DNA from 3 places in the Glaciecola sp. 1036 genome. Region 2 is predicted to be linked to each of the others. Evidence: predicted binding sites of a transcription regulator. Region 2 holds the regulator's gene; each other region holds the start of a gene.
What was found. The regulator MetJ, encoded in region 2, represses methionine synthesis genes. The targets are predictions, from matches to a motif close to TAGACGTCTAGACGTCTA.
Positions count from the first base shown of each region.

Region 1: ACNKW3_RS14225 (homoserine O-succinyltransferase) is a predicted target of MetJ. The motif match lies at 1,506-1,523, and genes of this name have one in related genera.
Region 3: metK (methionine adenosyltransferase) is a predicted target of MetJ. The motif match lies at 4,399-4,416, and genes of this name have one in related genera.

Region 1 covers NZ_JBLWFH010000009.1:153,611-160,121, reverse strand. The annotation lists gene ACNKW3_RS14230 (homocysteine S-methyltransferase family protein) at 1-500, opposite strand, end outside; gene ACNKW3_RS14225 (homoserine O-succinyltransferase) at 514-1,434, opposite strand; gene ACNKW3_RS14220 (DUF2802 domain-containing protein) at 1,546-1,998, opposite strand; gene ACNKW3_RS14215 (chemotaxis protein CheW) at 2,135-2,626, opposite strand; gene ACNKW3_RS14210 (chemotaxis protein CheW) at 2,762-3,448, opposite strand; gene ACNKW3_RS14205 (ParA family protein) at 3,445-4,215, opposite strand; gene ACNKW3_RS14200 (chemotaxis protein CheW) at 4,385-6,511, opposite strand, start outside.
Region 2 covers NZ_JBLWFH010000007.1:71,757-78,267, forward strand. The annotation lists gene metF (methylenetetrahydrofolate reductase) at 81-968, opposite strand; gene metJ (met regulon transcriptional regulator MetJ) at 1,106-1,411, shown strand; gene ACNKW3_RS11700 (DUF2959 domain-containing protein) at 1,443-2,096, opposite strand; gene pip (prolyl aminopeptidase) at 2,279-3,199, shown strand; gene dtd (D-aminoacyl-tRNA deacylase) at 3,206-3,643, shown strand; gene ACNKW3_RS11715 (YiiD C-terminal domain-containing protein) at 3,712-4,614, shown strand; gene rpoH (RNA polymerase sigma factor RpoH) at 4,657-5,508, opposite strand; gene ACNKW3_RS11725 (EAL and HDOD domain-containing protein) at 5,738-6,511, shown strand, end outside.
Region 3 covers NZ_JBLWFH010000003.1:247,390-253,900, reverse strand. The annotation lists gene gshB (glutathione synthase) at 1-67, opposite strand, end outside; gene ACNKW3_RS06125 (16S rRNA (uracil(1498)-N(3))-methyltransferase) at 145-873, opposite strand; gene ACNKW3_RS06120 (hypothetical protein) at 944-1,144, opposite strand; gene ACNKW3_RS06115 (mechanosensitive ion channel family protein) at 1,459-2,259, shown strand; gene ACNKW3_RS06110 (M48 family metallopeptidase) at 2,318-3,115, opposite strand; gene metK (methionine adenosyltransferase) at 3,157-4,308, opposite strand; gene epd (erythrose-4-phosphate dehydrogenase) at 4,613-5,632, shown strand; gene ACNKW3_RS06095 (phosphoglycerate kinase) at 5,645-6,511, shown strand, end outside.

The sequences.
Region 1 (6,511 bases), on a different contig from region 2:
ATTGTTGCCTCACGGTAAGACTCGACTAGTTGATCAAAATTTACGTTACGTTTTCCCGGATCATTTACGTCGGGAGAAATTGACGCCGTTCGACTTGTGGGACCAAGAACTCCTGCCACAAATCTTGGCTTTTCAGGGGTTTGCAGTGTCATTTCATCCGCAGCTTCTCTGGCCAATTTAGCTGCTGCTTTATTAATCGCTACTACTTCTGATTGCATGTCGTAGTCAGCCATGGAAATAGCGGTAGCATTAAAAGTGTTGGTTTCAATAATGTCGGCACCGGCTTTTAAATAGGCTAAATGAATTTGTTTTATAATCTCTGGTTGAGTAATAGCCAATAGGTCATTGTTGCCTTTGAGGTCGCAATGCCAATCTTTGTATTGACTACCGCGATAGTCAGCTTCTTCTAATTTATGCTGCTGAATCATGGTACCCATTGCACCATCAAGCAGTAAAATTCTTTCGTTAGCCGCGGTTTGCAGTTGTACTAACTTATCCAATTGCGTTCCTTTTTTACTCAGTCAATTCATTTAAATCAAACGGCGTACTCTGGTAAACACAATAGTTTAACCAGTTAGTAAACAATAGTGTTCCGTGTGACTTCCAACGCACTATAATATCATTATTGGGATCATCCTGCTGATAATAGTTTTCAGGAATACTCGGATTTAACCCCAATTGCTGATCTCGCTTAAATTCAGAATCTAAGGTATTGGGATCATATTCTGGATGCCCAGTGACAAATACCATTCTAGCATTTTGTGTAGCCGATAAATAAACCCCAGCTTGTTCTGAACTTGCCAACACTTTAAGGTTTTCTACTGACACGTAATCTTGTAAAAGAATTTCACCTACTCGAGAATGTGGTGCACAAAAAATAGGGTCAAATCCACGCATTAATTCATGTTTACATTCTAGCACTTGATGTTCATAAACGCCTGAGAGCTTATTTTCTCTTATTTGACGTTGCAAGCCATAAAAATGATAAAGTGCAGCATGGGCTGCCCAGCATAAATACAAAGTAGATTGTACGTGACGTTTAGCCCAATCCATCAATTCAACCATTTTGTCCCAATAATTAACCTCTTCATACTCCAGGGTACCAAGAGGAGCGCCTGTGACTATCAAGCCGTCGTATTTTTTATCTTTAACTTCATCAAATACATGATAAAACGCATTCATATGTGACACAGGTGTATGTTTGGGCACAGTATCATCGATACGAATCAAATCGATATTAATTTGCAAGGGGGTGTTTGAGAGCATGCGTAAGATTTGTAGCTCAGTCTCAATTTTATTTGGCATTAGATTCAAAATACCCACTTCTAACGGACGAATATTTTGTTTAAGCGCGCGTTCGTTATCCATAGCGAAAATGTTTTCGTTGAGTAACTCATCTAACGCGGGCAATTCTGCGGGTATTTTAATAGGCATACTGATAAAACCGACTAATTAGCATCTAATACATGCGGCTATTGTCTGCATACTGAGACAAATGTCAAGAATTTACGTCTAGACGTCTATACGTTTATTTGAATTTATTGATTATTTTCTTCTGTGCACATCAAAAAGCATTTCAACTTCGGCTCTTGGAAGCCCGCTTGCCGCCACTACATCTTCTAAATCTTCACCAGCGGCGACCAATTTATTTGCTTTGGCATAAAGCTTTAATTCCGGATCTCTTTCTTGAAGATCGATCACTTTTTCCTCGAACCTCGCTATTTTACTTTCAACGGTTTGGTGCTGCTGTTCCAATTCCAACACTCGTTGCTGTAAATCTGATGCATCAACAGAAGATTTTGACGCTGAAATACTGGTTTCGGCAGTGGCGAGTCTTTTCTCTAACTGCTGAAGCATTTTATGTAAATTATCAATAAGACCAACACTTTGAAGGAGTTTTGCTTTGGTATTCCTAGTGTAAGCAAATAGAATAAATATAATTACCAATAATAGCAGAATGATTGAAGAGAAGGTGATAAGCCAATATTGTTCGGACATGAAACTGAATACATAACAGTTAAAGGTATTATCAGTATAAACATGAACATTGAATTTACTCAATAAAAAAGCCGCAAAGGCAATACCTAAGCGGCTTTATTTCATAATTCATTTTTGTTGAAACGAATATTCTGGACTATAAGCCCATAACATCATCCCATTCGTCGTCTGACAATAACTTGTTCAAATCTACCAGAATAAGCAGCTCATCGCCTCTATTGCTTACACCTTGGATAAATTTAGCACTTTCTTCTGTGCCAACATTTGGCGCACTATCAATTTCTGAAGAGCGTAGATAGACGACTTCTGCAACACTATCCACTAAAATGCCAACGACATGTTCATCCGATTCAATTATAACGATACGTGAATTATCCGTAATATCAGCAGGCGGTAGTCCAAATCTTGCCCGAGTATCGATAACGGTCACAACATTACCACGAAGGTTGATGATACCTAATACATAGTTAGGCGCTCCGGGTACTGGCGCAATTTCGGTATAGCGCAATACTTCTTGTACTTGCATTACGTTTATACCATAGGTTTCCTCATCTAAACGATAAGTAACCCATTGAAGAACCTCATCATTTGGATCTGCGGCAGTCGCAGTGGCTCTTTCTTCTGACATAAAAATTACTCCGTATATCAATAGTGTTTTTGATATGTATAGCAACGATATCTAATTAACTTAATATGAGTATCGGCATATTTATCAGCTTCTAAAGCCTAGATTTGGATTTGTTGCAATAAAATTCGACAAAAGTTAAGCAAGCGCCTTAGATGTGCTTGGATTACTCAGAAGTTTTACCAGTTCTTCAGCATCTACAAGGGCACACATTTTTTCTTTCACCGTACCAGCAAACCAAGGTTGCTTTTTGCCATTGTCTCGCCACTTTATATCATGTTGAGAAATTTCTAAGGTATCCTCTATTGCTTCACAAGCAAGTACATACCCTGTTTTACCCAGCTGCACTGCAAATTTATAAGCCGGAATTTCTTGTTTAAGGCTTAAATATTTTTCTGGCATTATCCACCTGGCGGTGTCAATACATTGAAATTTTTCTTCCCCTTTTACCATAAGTCCTAAAATATACTCAGGCTTTCTTGGTAGTGAAGTGACTTTATCTAGTTTATGGATTCCACCGAGTTCAACTAACGGTAAGGCAAGTGTCACACCTGCTAAGTTAAAAAACAAAGCCTGAAATCTCACTGGCAAACGCTCTTTCAGTGCTATTAAATTTTCTTCGAGATATTGCTCAACATTCAGATTCTGATCAGATTCTTGATTTACTATCTCAGATGTTTCAGCTTGCACTTGCTCATTGAGTAATTGTTGTTGGGCGTTTTGCAATAAACTGGCGGCATTATCTAATGCTTTTAGTTCTTCAGCGGGAGTAATTAATACAGAAAAGTAATCCTGTAACACTTGAGATTCTGATGTTTTATTCATAAGGATTTTAAGCTTAGATTAACTAAATCATTCGACAATTTGTCATAAGCAAAACTGCCTCTTGACGCTGGGTTTAATAAATTAATAGGTTGACCTTTTTCGCTTGCATCTCTGAATTTTGTATCCACAGGGATGTAGCCACGCCATAGCATCTCTGAATGTGCTTCTTTCAACATTAAAAATGCTTTCTGACAAGCCTTTAAACGTCTATCAAACATAGTGGCGATTATCTTTATCTTTGCTTGGCTATTTAACAAGGGTTGCAGTAATTGCAAGGTTGACAGCATGTTCTTTAGCCCTTCTAAGGCTAAAAATTCAGTTTGTGTCGGGATAACTATCACATCAGCAGCTGTTAGCCCATTGACCATTAATACACCCAACACGGGTGGACAATCTATGAGTACATAATCGTATTGGCCAATCAAGGAGCGACACAACTGTTTAATCACCAATCCTTTACCTTGAGCATTACCAAACTCTCTATCAAGTGTAGCCAAGGTTTTTGATCCAGGTATAACGTCAACCTTAGGAATTGACGTTTTCGCGATAAGATCCGACACGTTTTTATCATCTGGTGCCAAAAAATAGTCATACAAACCCACTGTTGCTGACTGTTTAACTCTGAGGTAGACAGTCAGTGAGCCTTGGGGATCTAAATCCACGATCAGCACCTTATAGCCTTGATTAACCAAGCTTCCAGCGAGTGATACTGCGGTTGTAGTTTTGCCTACACCGCCCTTTTGATTGACTATCGTCCAGGTTTTCATTGGATATTTAATCTAAGTGTTTACACACAATTTTGGTTAGTTGCTCTGTATTGATAAATCTAATGCTATTTTTGGACCAAATCTGCATTTATCTAGCATAAAGTAAAAAGCCGAATGACAATGCATTCGGCCTTAGTTACTAATTGACTAAAATTAGTAGTTATCTGGGTTATCTGGCATAACGCTTAAGTAAACTTGGAATGTCCAAGATTAACGCTATTCCACCGTCTGATGTGATGGTTGCGCCAGCCATACCAGGAGTACCTTGAAGCAATGCATCCAGAGGCTTAATAACAACTTCTTCTTGACCAATTAAGCTGTCCACCACAAACCCAACTTGCTTAGTGCCAATCTGAACCACAACCACATGACCTTGTGCTCTATCCTTGATTGGTTTCATTGGATTTAACCAATCATTTAAATAGAACAATGGGATGGCTTTCGATCTAACGATCATCGTCAATTGACCATCTACAGTATTGGTTTTCTTTAGATCCATGTTAATGATTTCATTAACAGAACCTAAAGGTAACGCAAAGGTTTGTTGTCCAACTACTATCATCAGGGTTGGCAAAATAGCCAAGGTCAAAGGTACTTTAATTTCTAATGTAGTACCTACACCCAATTTAGAGTCAATGTTAACTGTACCATTGAGCTGGTTGATTTTGGTTTTCACCACATCCATACCTACACCACGGCCTGAGATATCACTAATTTCTGTTTTAGTAGAGAAACCAGGTGCAAAAATAAGATTGAAAGCTTCTACGTCAGACATTCTAGCGGCAGAATCTGCATCTAAAACTCCCCGACTGATAGCAATATCTTTCAATTTTTCAGGATCCATACCTTTACCATCATCTTTGATGGTCAGCAAGATATGATCACCTTCCTGAGAAGCTGCTAGTTTTACAGTACCCATTCTAGGTTTGCCTGCAGCTTCTCGCTCATCCGGCATTTCAATACCGTGATCCACACTGTTTCGCACCAAGTGCACCAAAGGATCGGCTAATGCTTCAACCAGATTTTTATCTAAATCGGTTTCTTCACCTTCTAGAACTAGGGTGATTTCCTTTTTCAAAGAACGCGCTAGGTCTCGGACAACTCTAGGGAATCGACCAAATACCTTTTTAATGGGTTGCATACGGGTTTTCATAACCGCGCCTTGCAAGTCACCGGTAACAACATCCAAATTCGCAATAGCTTTGCTCATGCTCTCATCATTGACGTTAATGCCAAGACTGAGCAGTCTATTTCGTACCAGTACCAACTCACCGACCATGTTCATGATCTGGTCTAGACGTTTGGTATCGACCCTAACCGTAGTTTCTGCTTGTGCCTGCGTAGGTTTAGCTTCGGCCTTTTTGGCCGCAGCTGGCGCTGGTGCAGGTTTAGCTTCTGGCTTAGGCGCTGGCTTGCTAGCCGCAATTGGCGCTGGTGTTTTCGGCGCTTCAGGCTTGTTAGGCTCGCTACTAGCTGCTGGCTTTTCAGCTTCAGGTACAGAACTCTTAGGACTTACATCCTTGGCTGCAGCTTTTTCCTCTGCACCGTCATTGAGTGTTGGAGATTTACCTTTACCATGCAAGTCATCTAATAAGGCTTCAAATTCTTCGTCAGTAATCTCATCATCACCGCCAGCTTTCGCTGCAGGTGATTCTGCTTTAGCTTCAGGCGCGGATTCTGTAACTTTGAAATCACCTTTACCGTGCAATTCATCTAACAAAGCCTCGAATTCATCATCGGTAATATCATCACTGTTTGATGGTGCTGCTGGCTTAGCTGCTTCCACACTTTCAGTTGGGGCTGACTGCCCTGGCGCTTTGTCGCCATGTAATTCGTCTAATAGCGCTTCAAACTCATCTTCAGAAATTTCGTCAATACTGTCGCCTTCATTTGTATTCTCTTTGGCTTCTGGCTCGACTAATTCAATATCCTCACCTACAGCTTCTGAAGATTCGCTTTGTGCATCTGGCGTTTCATCAGGCACACTACTTTTAGCTTCAGCGTTTTCAAAAATATTTTCGTCGGCAGTTTCAGGCGCGCTTAACTTATGGAGTAACTCTACTAACTCGGCAGGCGCTGGATCTAATGGTTCACGAGCTTTAACTTGCTCAAACATTGCGACCACAACATCCGTCGCTTGTAGAATGGTATCCATTAGCTCGGGCGTTAAGGTGCGTTGACCATTTCGCATTACATCAAATACGTTCTCTGCACCGTGACAAATTTCAACTAATTCGGTCAATGACAGAAATCCGGCACCACCTTTAACTGTGTGGTAACCGCGGAAAATTGCATT
Region 2 (6,511 bases):
GTTACTCATGTTTACTTTAGTAACAAGTTTACGCCGATTATCGAAAACTTCAAATTTATCAATCAGCTATCAACTTTAATTTACACGCTTTTGCGTAACCCTAACATATGGCAAATGGCATAACTGAGTTCAGAGCGATTCAAAGTATAAAAATGGAAGTGTTTTACACCCTCTTTTGCTAGCACTTTCACCATGTCCATGGCGATATTTGCCCCCAATAGATTACGCGTTGTTTGGTCATCGTCATCCAAACCTTCATACATTTTGTGTAACCAACCTGGGACATGCACATTTGTAAATCCGGCAAACCTTACTAATGTTTGATAATTGGTTACCGGTAAAATGCCCGGGACTATATCCAAATCGATACCCGCAGCGGCGGCTCTATCTCGAAAACGTAAGAAAACACTAGTGTCAAAGAAAAACTGAGTAATAGCCTCAGTAGCACCAGCTTCGTTTTTACGTTTTAAATTCAATAAGTCGAATTGATCGCTTGGGGCTTCAGGATGTTTTTCAGGATATGCCGCAACAGATATATCAAAATCAGCCACTTCTTTTAGCAACTGCACCAGATCTACAGCGTACATATCTGGCTTATCCATACCTGAGGGTAAATCACCTCTCAACGCTACGATTCGACGGATACCAGAATCCCAATAATCTTTCGCAATCTGAACTAATTCTTCTCGGGAAGCATCTACGCATGTTAAATGAGGTGCAGTCGGGACACCGGTTTCTCTATGGATGCGTTTTACCACACTGTGAGTTCTGTCTCGTTCACCACTGTTTGCGCCATAGGTAACCGACATGTAACTGGGGTTTAAGGGTGCTAATCTTTCCACGGACTTCCATAAGGTGTTCTCCATGGCTTCACTTGAAGGTGGGAAAAACTCGAAAGATACATCGATATCGCGTAATTCAGAAAGTGATTGATTCAAGGCATCAATGCCTTGTGCGTAAGAAACCATGTTTAACCCTTATAGACGTTTAGACGTCTAAATTACGAAAATACCATCTAGACGTCAAGCAGTTTACACGTCTAGATTGATCTTTTTTTTATTCCAGTTAGAATTTTCATATAACAACATAAATTACGAATGACATTATGGCAGATTGGAACGGCAAATATATTCACCCTTATGCGGAACATGGGAAAAAAAGTGAACAGGTAAAAAAGGTCACAGTGTCTATTCCGATAAAAGTGTTGAAAGTGTTAACAGACGAGCGCACTCGACGCCAGGTGAATAACTTACGTCATGCAACCAATTCAGAATTGCTTTGTGAAGCTTTTCTTCATGCATTTACCGGTCAACCTTTACCGAATGATGACGACTTGCGCAAAGATAACCCTGAAAAAATTTCTGCAGAAGCAAGACGCATTATGGCAGAAATGAAAGAAGGCAAGTCTTAGCACAGCCATCATGCAAATCTAAGTCGAGTTTCTAGTTTTTTAACGACGCAATAAACTCGTCAGATTCTTTTATCGCTGCGCTCATTTGCTGAAGTAGAGTTTTGACATCTCGTTGAATGGTATTCAACTCTCCCTGCAATGCACCGATGGCGTTAGCGTTCAAATTATGTTTAAGATAAAGTACATTATCGTTTAATGCGGTTAATACAGGTGGCATACTTGCTTCAACCTTACGCATAGATTTCAGTAAATTTTGGTACTTTGCCTTGGTTGTGTCTAATTTCCTTTTACTATCACGACGTAAATTAGCATTTGAGATCTCATCCAACTCAGATTCCCATTCACGAAATAAAGAGCCAGCTACGGATTCGACTTTATCAATTCTTGTGGAAACCTCTTCTGCGGCTTCTTTACTTGCTTGATATTGGTCATTGAGCTCATTGTATACATCTTCTAGCTCCCCACCATCAAAATTGATTAAAGCACTGAATTCTTCTAATGCACTGGAAAACTGTTCTTGAGCTTCTTGTTGCGTTTCTTGAGCATCTTCAACTCTATCCACCAGAATATCGCGTTTTTCTATTCCTATGCTTTCCCACATATCGAAGTATGCGTCTTGAATTGTTGAGGTACAACTTGAAACCAAACCTAGACTTAATATGAACATAATTGCAAATAAACGCATTGCATAATCCTTGTATTTAACTATCAAATGGCCAAAAGATACTCGAGTTTGATGATTTAACGTTTGAGTTTTAAGTAAATTTATTGGTAATCTGAGTAAAGTGCTTTATTTATTCAGTAAATATACACCAAAACATAATCAATCTGTACCTCGATGAAAGGTTGAGAACAAAAGAGCATTGAATGCCATTTAGATCACTGAAAATTGATGTTTCAAATGAACATAAACTTCACGTAGAACTTGCAGGAAACCCTGACGGCATACCTTTCTTGTTTGTGCATGGCGGTCCCGGTGCTAGCATATCAAACTGTTATAAATGGCCTTTTGATTTAAATAAACACTTTGTTGTTGCCTTTGATCAAAGGGGATGTGGTCAATCAAAACCTTTTGCTAGCCTTAATGACAATAACACATGGGCTTTAATCGAAGACATAGAGAAAATTCGTAATCACTTACAGATTGAAACTTGGGGGGTATTTGGCGGTTCTTGGGGAGCTACCCTGTCTCTTATTTATGCGATCAAACATCCATCTCATGTGTCTAAACTGATATTAAGAGGCGTGTTTTTAGCAAGATCCAAAGATGCTGAGTTTTTTCTTACTCCAGAAGGCGCAGCTGCGCATTTTTTCCCCCTAGACTATCAAAAGTTTATTTCTGTCATTCAAGGAAAAAAAACAGCAGCTAATATCTTGCATGAGTACTATGGCTTAATGACAAACAGTGAGCTTGAAGTACGCAAAAATGCTTACCAACGTTGGTTTGCATGGGAGTTAGCGATTTCTCGCCTGATAAAAGAAAATATAGAGGTTATTCCTGACGCTAAATTTGTTGAAACTCTTGCATTAATGGAATGCCACTATTTAATCAACAATTGTTTTATTGAAGAAAACTACATTTTAGATAACTGTCATATTATTCAAGACATTCCCTGCGAAATCGTGCATGGTCGATATGATCTTGTATGCATGGCGAGTGGTGCAATTGAACTTGCCCAGCAACTTCCCAAAGCAAATCTTCACATAATTGAAAACGCTGGACACAGTGCCCTTGAGACACAAATTCGAAATAAACTCATAGATATAATGAGACAACATAATGAGTAGCAGTAAATGATAGGATTAATTCAACGAGTATCCCAAGCTCAAGTTGATGTGGCGGGGCAAACAATTGGTAAAATAGGTGCTGGCATCCTTTTATTGCTAGGCATTGAAAAAACTGACACCCAAACCGATATTGAAAAACTCGCTAAGAAAATAATGCATTATCGAATTTTTCCAGACCAAGACGGAAAAATGAATCTGAGTTTATTGGACACGCAAAAAGAACTGCTAGTAGTTTCACAATTTACTCTAGTGGCCGAGACCAACAAAGGCAATCGTCCTGGATTTTCAAAAGGGGCTTCACCAGAAGAAGGTAAACGTCTGTATGAGGCTTTTTTAGCACATATTGAGCAACAATATGGGCCTTGTGAGTGCGGAGAGTTTGGCGCAGATATGCAAGTTTCATTAATCAATGACGGCCCAGTGACCTTTTACTTTCAAACCTGAGGACAGGTGCAATTTGTTTACACAAACTATACAATATTCTACTTTGAATCACAGATGGATGTAACAGCTTGTTGATTGTGAACACACCGAAAACCGAAACGGAACTTGCGGAATACTTTGAATTTCGATGGTCTCATTTACGTAAACCTTGGGGCTTTCCTGAAGGGTCAGAAAAAGATGAATATGAAAGCGTTAGCGAGCACCGCACAATAAAAAATCAAATGGGTGAAATTGTTGCTTGTGGACGCGTGCATTTAAATACTGCCGAAGAAGCACAGATTCGTCATATTGCTGTGGAGACTACCTACCGACGTAAGGGAGTCGGTAAAATGATTCTTCAAGCCCTTGAATCGGTTGCAAGAGAGATGGGAGCTGAACGAGCAGTTACAAATTCTCGAGAAACCTCTATAGACTTTTTTCAAGATTGTGGCTTTGAAGTTATCGACGATGCACCCGAAGAATTAGGTAAATTAAAACGCAAACAAATGCGTAAGATTCTAAATGACCACAATGCATTAATTTTGCATCCTAAATGGTGCAAAGAGTTACAGGATACTTGGCACGAAAAAATTCCTATTACTGAGCACATGGGAATAAAACTCTACCAATATACTGAGCGCACTATAGAAACTCGCGCATCATTAAACAAAAACGTTAATTTACACGGCAGTATGTTTGCAGGTAGCATCTATTCTCAAGCCACATTAACCGGTTGGGGCATGATATTTTTGCAATTGAAACAAAAAGGACTGGATGGGGAAATAGTGTTAGGAGATGCTAATATTCACTATCACAAACCTATAACCATGCGACCTAGAGCAATTTGCAATATAGAAAGTGTGAGGACTAAATTCGCAATTTTAGAAAGAGGCAAAAAATGCCCTGTTTCTTTAAAAGTCGATATTTTAGACGGTGATCAGTCGGTCGCTGAATTCTCAGGACAATATTGGGTATTACCTCCCAGCCAATAAAAAAGGCAGCTCTACGCTGCCTTTGATATTTATTTATGAAGTCTAACGCATTGCTGCTTGTAGCTTTTTCATAGCGTTCTTTTCAATCTGTCTCACTCTTTCTGCTGACACTTCATATTCATCAGCCAGATCTTGTAAGGTCTTCTTATCGTCAGACAACCATCTAGTTTCAATTATATGCTGACTTCTTTCATCGAGCGTCTTAATTGCTGTGTACAGACGTTTAGTTGCGGCTGAATCCCAATCATTATCGATCACTGTTGATTCAACATCCGCAGATTTATCTTCAAGATATTGCGCTGGCGAAAAAGTCGTAGATTCGTCGTCATCATTCGATAAATCAAACGCTTGATCTTGGCTGCTCATTCGAGCTTCCATTTGCAACACTTCTTTGGTGCTAACACCTAATTCTTCCGCTACAGTCTGCACTTCGTCATGGGTGAACCAACCTAAACGCTTTTTCGCCTTACGTAGATTAAAAAACAATTTACGTTGCGCTTTAGTTGTTGCAACTTTTACAATACGCCAATTTTTAAGAACGTATTCATGAATTTCTGCTTTAATCCAATGCACAGCAAAAGACACTAAGCGAACACCTACAGTAGGATCAAATCGTTTGACGGCTTTCATCAAACCAATATTGCCTTCTTGAATTAAATCAGCTTGAGGCAATCCATAACCTGAGTAAGATTTTGCGATATGCACTACAAAACGCAAATGCGACATAACCAGCTTTCTCGCAGCTTCCAAATCACCTTCGTTTTGTAATCTCTCACCTAAACGCTTTTCTTCCTCGGCGGATAACATGTCAATACCAGATACAGCTTGCATGTAGCTTTCGATACTACCGCTCGCAGGTACTGATAGCGCAAATGATTGCATGTTTTGACTCATTGTTTCTCCAATTACTTAAGCTTTAAATTAAGACCAATTTTTACCCAGAAAGTTCCTTGAACCTTACATTTTAAGCGTATTTTTAACACATCTATTAAATATAAGGATTATTATATAAAATACAACCCAAATTCGCTATATTTTCCTGTGAACTCTAGTACAGTCACAGCTCATGATTTGCGATCGCCAGTTTGTATCTGTCCATAACGATAAAAGGTGTTAGTACATAATGTTTGCCTATGTTGCCAGACAAGCCATATATACGGTCGAGAAAGATGTTTTCGCTTACGAACTATTATTTAGAGACGGCAAGCGTAATTGTTTTCCCGACATTTCGCCCGATACAGCAACTAGTACTATGTTAACCGATAGCCATCTGAGTATTGGTTTGGAAAACATTACCTTTCAAAAAACAGCATTTATCAACTTCCATGAGGATACACTTTTATACAGGTTTCCTTCGACTTTAGATCCTTTATCGACAGTTATAGAAATCGTTGAATCGGTAAAAGTTACAGAAGCTCTGATTCAAGCATTAGAGCACGTTAGAGATTTAGGCTATTCGTTGGCCCTAGACGACTATAATTTTGATCCTAAGTGGGAGCCATTAATCCCATTAGTGAAATATATCAAAATAGAATCGTCGGTGGTGAGCAATGCCAATGATTTCGTACTTGGCAAAATCGAAAAACTTCTTACCGCGGAAAAAGTGCTGATAGCAGAAAAAGTTGAAACAATTGACGAATTTGTACTGCTGGAAAAAATGGGTTTTACACTTTTTCAGGGTTACTTTTTATCCAAACCTGAAATAGTCGAACACAAGAAAATAGAAGTAGCCCTTTCCTCAGTAATTGAACTTGTTGGTATTAGTGCTAAAGCCGAATTTGATTTTGATGAGGTGAATGAAATTTTTGAAAAAGATTTGGGCCTGTCATATAAATTAATGCGTTTTATTAACAACCCGACGCTCAATAAAAGACAGAAAATTAATTCTTTGGGACAC
Region 3 (6,511 bases), on a different contig from region 2:
AGCTTGTGTCTTTCTTGGTGTTGATGGCGTTGATGTCGTCCATAACGAAACCAATATTAAGTGACATGAAAATTTCCTTTAACAATTATTCTTTGAATATAGTGGTATTAGATATACGTTTTACAAGGACATTCTGATCCTAAATTATATATCACCGTGCAAACTTTGCAGAATGCTCATTGCAACAACAGTCGCTGTCTCAGTGCGAAGTATTCTCGGACCTAGGTTGACACACATAAAGCCTCGTTGCTGAGCATTGTAGACTTCTTGATCAGTAAATCCGCCTTCGGGCCCAATGGTCAACAAAAATCCCTTTGAATTTTTCTTTACACCGCTTAAATAATGGGTTGCGCCAGGGGCCAAAATAATTTTTTCCATGCCAGTTTGAGTCGCGAGAAGTTGGTTGAAGCTAATCGGCATATTGACATGTGGTACAAAATTTCGTCCGCTTTGCTCACAGGCTGAAATAACAATTTTTTGCCATTGTTCTACTTTCTTTTCCCACCTTGCATCATTTAATTTTACGTTACAGTTTTCCGACAGTATTGGGCTAATCTGACTAACTCCCAATTCAACAGCTTTTTGTAGTGCATAGTCCATACGATCCCCCTTTGAAATACATTGGGCAAGGTGAATCTCGGCAGGGCTTTCCACTTGTAAACTGATTTGGGAATTGACTAAGACCGTTATTTTGCGTTTTTGTGCTTCAATTATTTCGCAAGGATAATCGCATCCGTTTCCATTGAATAACACAATAGGCTGACCAACTTTAGCGCGCAATACGTTGCTAATGTAGTGAGTGAGATCATCTGGGAGGGTTATTTCAGCGTCTACAGTAATGACATCGCTGTAATAGAATCTTGATATTCGCATGTAATGTAAAAGGGCTTACTAAGTTTGAATATCGCATAAATACCAAACTCAGTAAGCCCTGTCGAGATTACTATGCCACTTCTTTGACATTTTTATCTATTTCTAAGTCGTTAGATAATTTTTCAGATTTTTCAGATTTTTCAATTGTCGCGACGTTTGAATGCCGACGAGCATATCTCGTGTTTTTACCTTTTGGTTCCGTGAGACAAAACACCAAAAGCCCTGTTGTTAACACAAATAACAGGGTCACTATAATGACAACAGCTTCCATACTTACACCTCTCTCTCAAGTGTCAATTTTTTATACACCTTTACAGTGCAAATTTCAAGTGCAAAAAAAGTTGTAATGTATATAATTTTCTACGACCATAAGTAGGCATTACCTACGGATGTGCAAACAACAAGCAATTGGGATTTAACAGTCATTTTCTATTCTTCATAATGACTGACACACTACATAAAAAGGATAATACTGCCATGTTTAATTTCAAACTTCAGGATTCAGCCGGTGCTGAAGAAGCTGCAGAAGAATCATCTGCATCAGTTATTGATACAGTCACTAATATGAATTCTTCAGATATTGAAATGTATTTTAACGATTACATTGTGCCATTTGCGCTCAATGTTATTTTAGCCATCGTTATTTATATTGTGGGTAAAATTGTTGTTAAAGTATTAGTGAGTGTTCTAGGAAAGGTCCTTTCCAAATCTAAGTACGACGACATGCTAGTCGCGTTTTTAATGGCAATTGCTAATGCGCTATTAATGCTGTTTGTCATTATTGCAGCATTAGGCCAACTAGGTGTTGATACGACTTCTTTAGTCGCAATTTTAGGTGCTGCTGGTTTAGCCATTGGTCTATCTCTTCAAGGCTCTCTTTCTAACTTTGCTGCTGGCGTTATGTTACTTGTGTTTAAACCGTTTAAGTCGGGTGATTTTATAGATGCAGGTGGTGCTACGGGTGTAGTAGATAATATCAGCATATTCACCACCACTATGCACACAGTTGATAATAAAAAGGTGATTGTACCTAATGGAGCAATTTACGGTGGTAACATTACAAACTTCTCTGCTATGGATACTCGCCGCGTCGATATGACCTTCGGTGTTAGTTATGACGACGATATTAAGAAAGTGAAAGAACTTTTAATTGAAATGATCAACGCAGATGAAAGAGTATTGCAAGATCCTAAGCCAGTGGTTGCACTGCACTCACTAGGCGACAGCAGCGTTAACTTCATCGTAAGACCTTGGGTAAAAGCAAGCGATTACTGGGGTGTGTTATTTGATTTTAATGAATCAGTTAAATTACGCTTTGATAAAGAAGGTATTTCAATCCCTTATCCACAAATGGATGTGCATGTGCACAAGCAAAAAGGGGAATAAGCCTCAAATTAAAAAAGCAGTTCGTTTGAACTGCTTTTTTTTGTGCTTGTAATTTATTTTACCGACATTTTGGCCTGTCGCTGGTTTTGTTGTAAATAGCCAGAGCCGCATCCATGTTTTGCTGAAGGTTCTGAATTCTTGTAGAAGGTGCAGGATGAGTTGATAACAACTCAGGTTGTCTGGCGCCACCAAGTGACGACATTTTTTGCCAAAGAGAAACTGATGCCTTAGGATCAAAGCCTGCTGATGCCATCAAATCAAGACCAATAAGATCCGCTTCACTTTCATGAGTCCTACTAAAAGGTAATGATATTCCCACTTGAGTCGCCAAACCTAGAGCGCCCATTATTGTGGCAGAGTTGGCGACTTCGTTTGCTTCTAATACTTGGGCAGCAACTTGTTGTCCCATTCCAATGAGGGAACTCTGACTCATCCGCTCGTTACCATGTTGTGCAATAACATGACCGACCTCGTGTCCAATTACTGCGGCTATTTCAGCTTGAGTAGTCGCGATTTCTAACAGACCTGTGTACACGCCAATTTTGCCACCTGGCAAAGCAAAAGCGTTTGCGTCTTGCTCATCGAAGACCACAACTTCCCATTCTCCGGCGAACACAGAATCTGGGAGTTGAGCCGTTATTGCATCCGCTATACACTCGATGTATCGGTTGGTAGAAGGCGTTGTACTCACTTTTTGTTGGCTTTTCATGGCATCAAACGCTTGTTGACCAGAATTGGCAAGCTGGTCACTAGAAAATAATAACAATTGATTTCTGCCGGTGGGCGAGGTCGCACATGCAAAAAGTGACGCTGCAAGGCTAATACTTACAGCGATTTTAGTCATCCTGTTCAACATAGGTATCCTTGTAAACCTAAATCAATAATTACGATCTACGATTATATCCCAGCATCGGATTTTAATATTGACGCTTTGTCGGTTTTTTCCCAAGGGAACTCTTCTCTTCCAAAATGTCCGTAAGCGGCAGTTGGTTGATAGATTGGTCGTTCAAGATCGAGCATTTTTATCAATCCATAGGGACGAAGATCAAAATGTTGCTTCACTAACTCAGTCAGTAATTCTTCGCTGACTTTGGCGGTGCCAAAAGTCTCAACACTGATTGATGTTGGTTCAGCCACACCTATGGCGTAGGACACTTGAATTTCACACTTATCTGCTAGTCCCGCAGCGACAATATTCTTAGCAACATAGCGACCTGCGTAAGCGGCTGATCTATCTACTTTTGATGGATCTTTACCAGAAAACGCACCGCCACCGTGACGGGCCATACCACCGTAAGTATCCACAATGATTTTACGGCCAGTTAAACCGCAGTCGCCCATAGGACCGCCAATTACAAAACGGCCGGTGGGGTTTATGTGATACTTGGTATTTTTAGTTAACCACTCAGCGGGTAAAACAGGCTTGATAATTTCTTCCATTACAGCCTGTTGGATAGTGTCGTTATCTACGCTGTCACAATGTTGGGTAGATAAAACTACCGCATCAATACCCACAGGTTTACCATCTTCATACACAAAGGTGACTTGGCTCTTGGCGTCAGGTCTAAGCCAACTTAAAGTTCCATTACGGCGCATTTCGGCTTGTCTTTGTACCAATCTATGAGCATAAGTAATAGGTGCAGGCATTAATACATCAGTTTCGTTACTCGCGTAACCGAACATTAGGCCTTGATCGCCAGCGCCTTGTTCTTCAGGCGCTGATCTGTCGACACCTTGATTAATATCGGCGGACTGTTTTCCTATGGCGTTTAAAACCGCACAGGACTCTCCGTCAAATCCCATATCTGAATGCACATATCCAATGTCCAATACTGTTTTCCGAGTGAGTTCTTCAATGTCTACCCACGCAGATGTATTGATTTCACCACCTACTAAAACCATTCCTGTTTTGACAAAGGTTTCGCAAGCCACTCTGGCTTTAGGGTCTACTTTTAAAATAGCGTCTAATACGGCATCAGATATTTGATCCGCTATTTTATCCGGATGCCCCTCAGATACAGATTCAGATGTAAATAAACGAGTCGTCATAAAATTTCCCTGCAAGTTTTAGCTTTAGCATTCACACGATTAAGTCGTCTATTGTAGGGGGGAAAATAAAATTTTACCAGTATTTACTTCTAGACGTCTAAAAGTCTATTTAAAAAAGCTCTAATAAGACCTATTTCGAATTTTTAGTTTGTTTCGGTGATTAATTTTTCCCTTACTTTCAAGCGATATTCATTCTGCGAATAGGGACTACAAGAATAAATAATTGAAGATAGAATTCGCTTAGTACACAATATCGGTCTCTTAATCTTGGGTTAGCCAAGATCTTAGTTTTGGATGTTGTTGAATGCTTAAAATCGGAATCAATGGTTTTGGTCGTATAGGGAGAAATGTACTCCGCGCTTTATATGAGCAAGACTATAGAGAGCATGTCAAAGTAGTCGCAATCAATGAAATTGCGCGTCCTGAAGCCATTGCCCACTTGTTACAATATGACACTGCCCACGGCCGATTTTCTGCCAAGGTAAAAAGTGAGCATCAATGTCTTATTGTTAATCAAGACAAAATCAACTTATTGCATCAAAAAGATATTCGTCAAATCAATTGGGGCGCTTATGATGTGGATATTGTTTTGGAATGTACTGGCGTATATTCATCCAGAGAAAATGCTCTGATGCACATTGCCAATGGCGCAAAAAAAGTGCTTTTTTCGCAACCCTGCTCGGATGATATGGATGCAACTATTGTTTTTGGTGTCAATCATAATGAATTAAGTGCTCAAGATAGAGTGGTGTCCAATGGTTCATGCACCACCAACTGTATTGTGCCAATCATACAGATTTTGGATGATGCTTTTGGGATTGAAAGTGGCACTATTACCACCATACATGCTTCAATGCATGATCAGCAGGTCATAGATGCCTATCATGATGATTTACGTAGGACCCGAGCTGCTAGCCAATCTATCATTCCTGTAGATACTCGTTTAGCCAGAGGAATTGAGCGTATCTTACCTAAGTTTGCCAACAAATTTGAAGCTATCGCGGTGAGGGTACCGACCATTAACGTTACGGCGATGGACTTAAGTGTTAGCTTGTTATCTGACGTTAATGTGCAGCAAGTTAATGCAGCAGTGCAAGCCGCTCAATGTCATTTCCCTGATAACATTGTGGATTACACTGAGTTGCCCTTGGTGTCAGTGGATTTTAATCATGATCCACATTCATGTATTGTTGATGGCACACAGACCAGAGTGAGTCATAAACGTTTAGTAAAAACATTAGTGTGGTGCGATAATGAATGGGGTTTCGCAAACCGGATGCTAGACACCGCACTACACATGCATAGATTAAATTATACAGATTAAAAGGAGATAAAAATGCCGATTACCTCAATGAGCGATAAAGACCTTAAAAATAAACGAGTGCTCATTCGACAAGACCTGAACGTTCCTATCAAAGATGGAAAAATCGGCTCCGATGCACGCCTTAGAGCATCTCTCCCGACGATTAAGTTAGCACTGGAAAAAGGTGCAGCCGTGTTAATAATGTCTCACCTAGGTCGACCTACAGAAGGTGAATACGATGCAAGTTTTAGCTTATCACCTATCGCGGATTATTTGTCTGAACACCTTAATGTAAAGGTCAACTTTGTTAAAGATTACCTTGATGGTGCAAACGTTGATTCAGCGCCAGGGCAAGTCACTCTATTAGAGAACGTGCGTTTTAATCCAGGTGAAAAAAAGGACGATGAAGCATTAGCTAAACAATACGCTGCTTTATGCGATATCTTCGTGATGGATGCCTTTGGTACCGCACATAGAGCGCAAGCCAGTACCCATGGCGTCGCAAAGTTTGCACCAGATGCTTGTGCTGGCCCTTTACTTGCCGCCGAATTAGATGCATTAGGTAAAGCGCTTGATAACCCAGCTCGCCCCATGGTTGCTATCGTCGGTGGCTCAAAAGTCAGCACCAAACTGACGGTATTAGAAAGTTTGGCTAACAAGGTAGATCAATTGATCGTAGGCGGCGGAATTGCCAACACTTTTATTGCAGCTCAAGGTCACAATGTAGGTAAATCTTTGTTTGAACAAGATTTAGTGGATGAAGCGAAAAAGCTCACGGCTCAAGCTCAAGCTAAAGGTGGCGATATTCCTGTACCAACAGATGTTGTCGTGGGCAAAGAGTTTTCCGAAACCACAGTTGCAACCACCAAAGCGGTTGACCAAGTAGCAGATGATGAAATG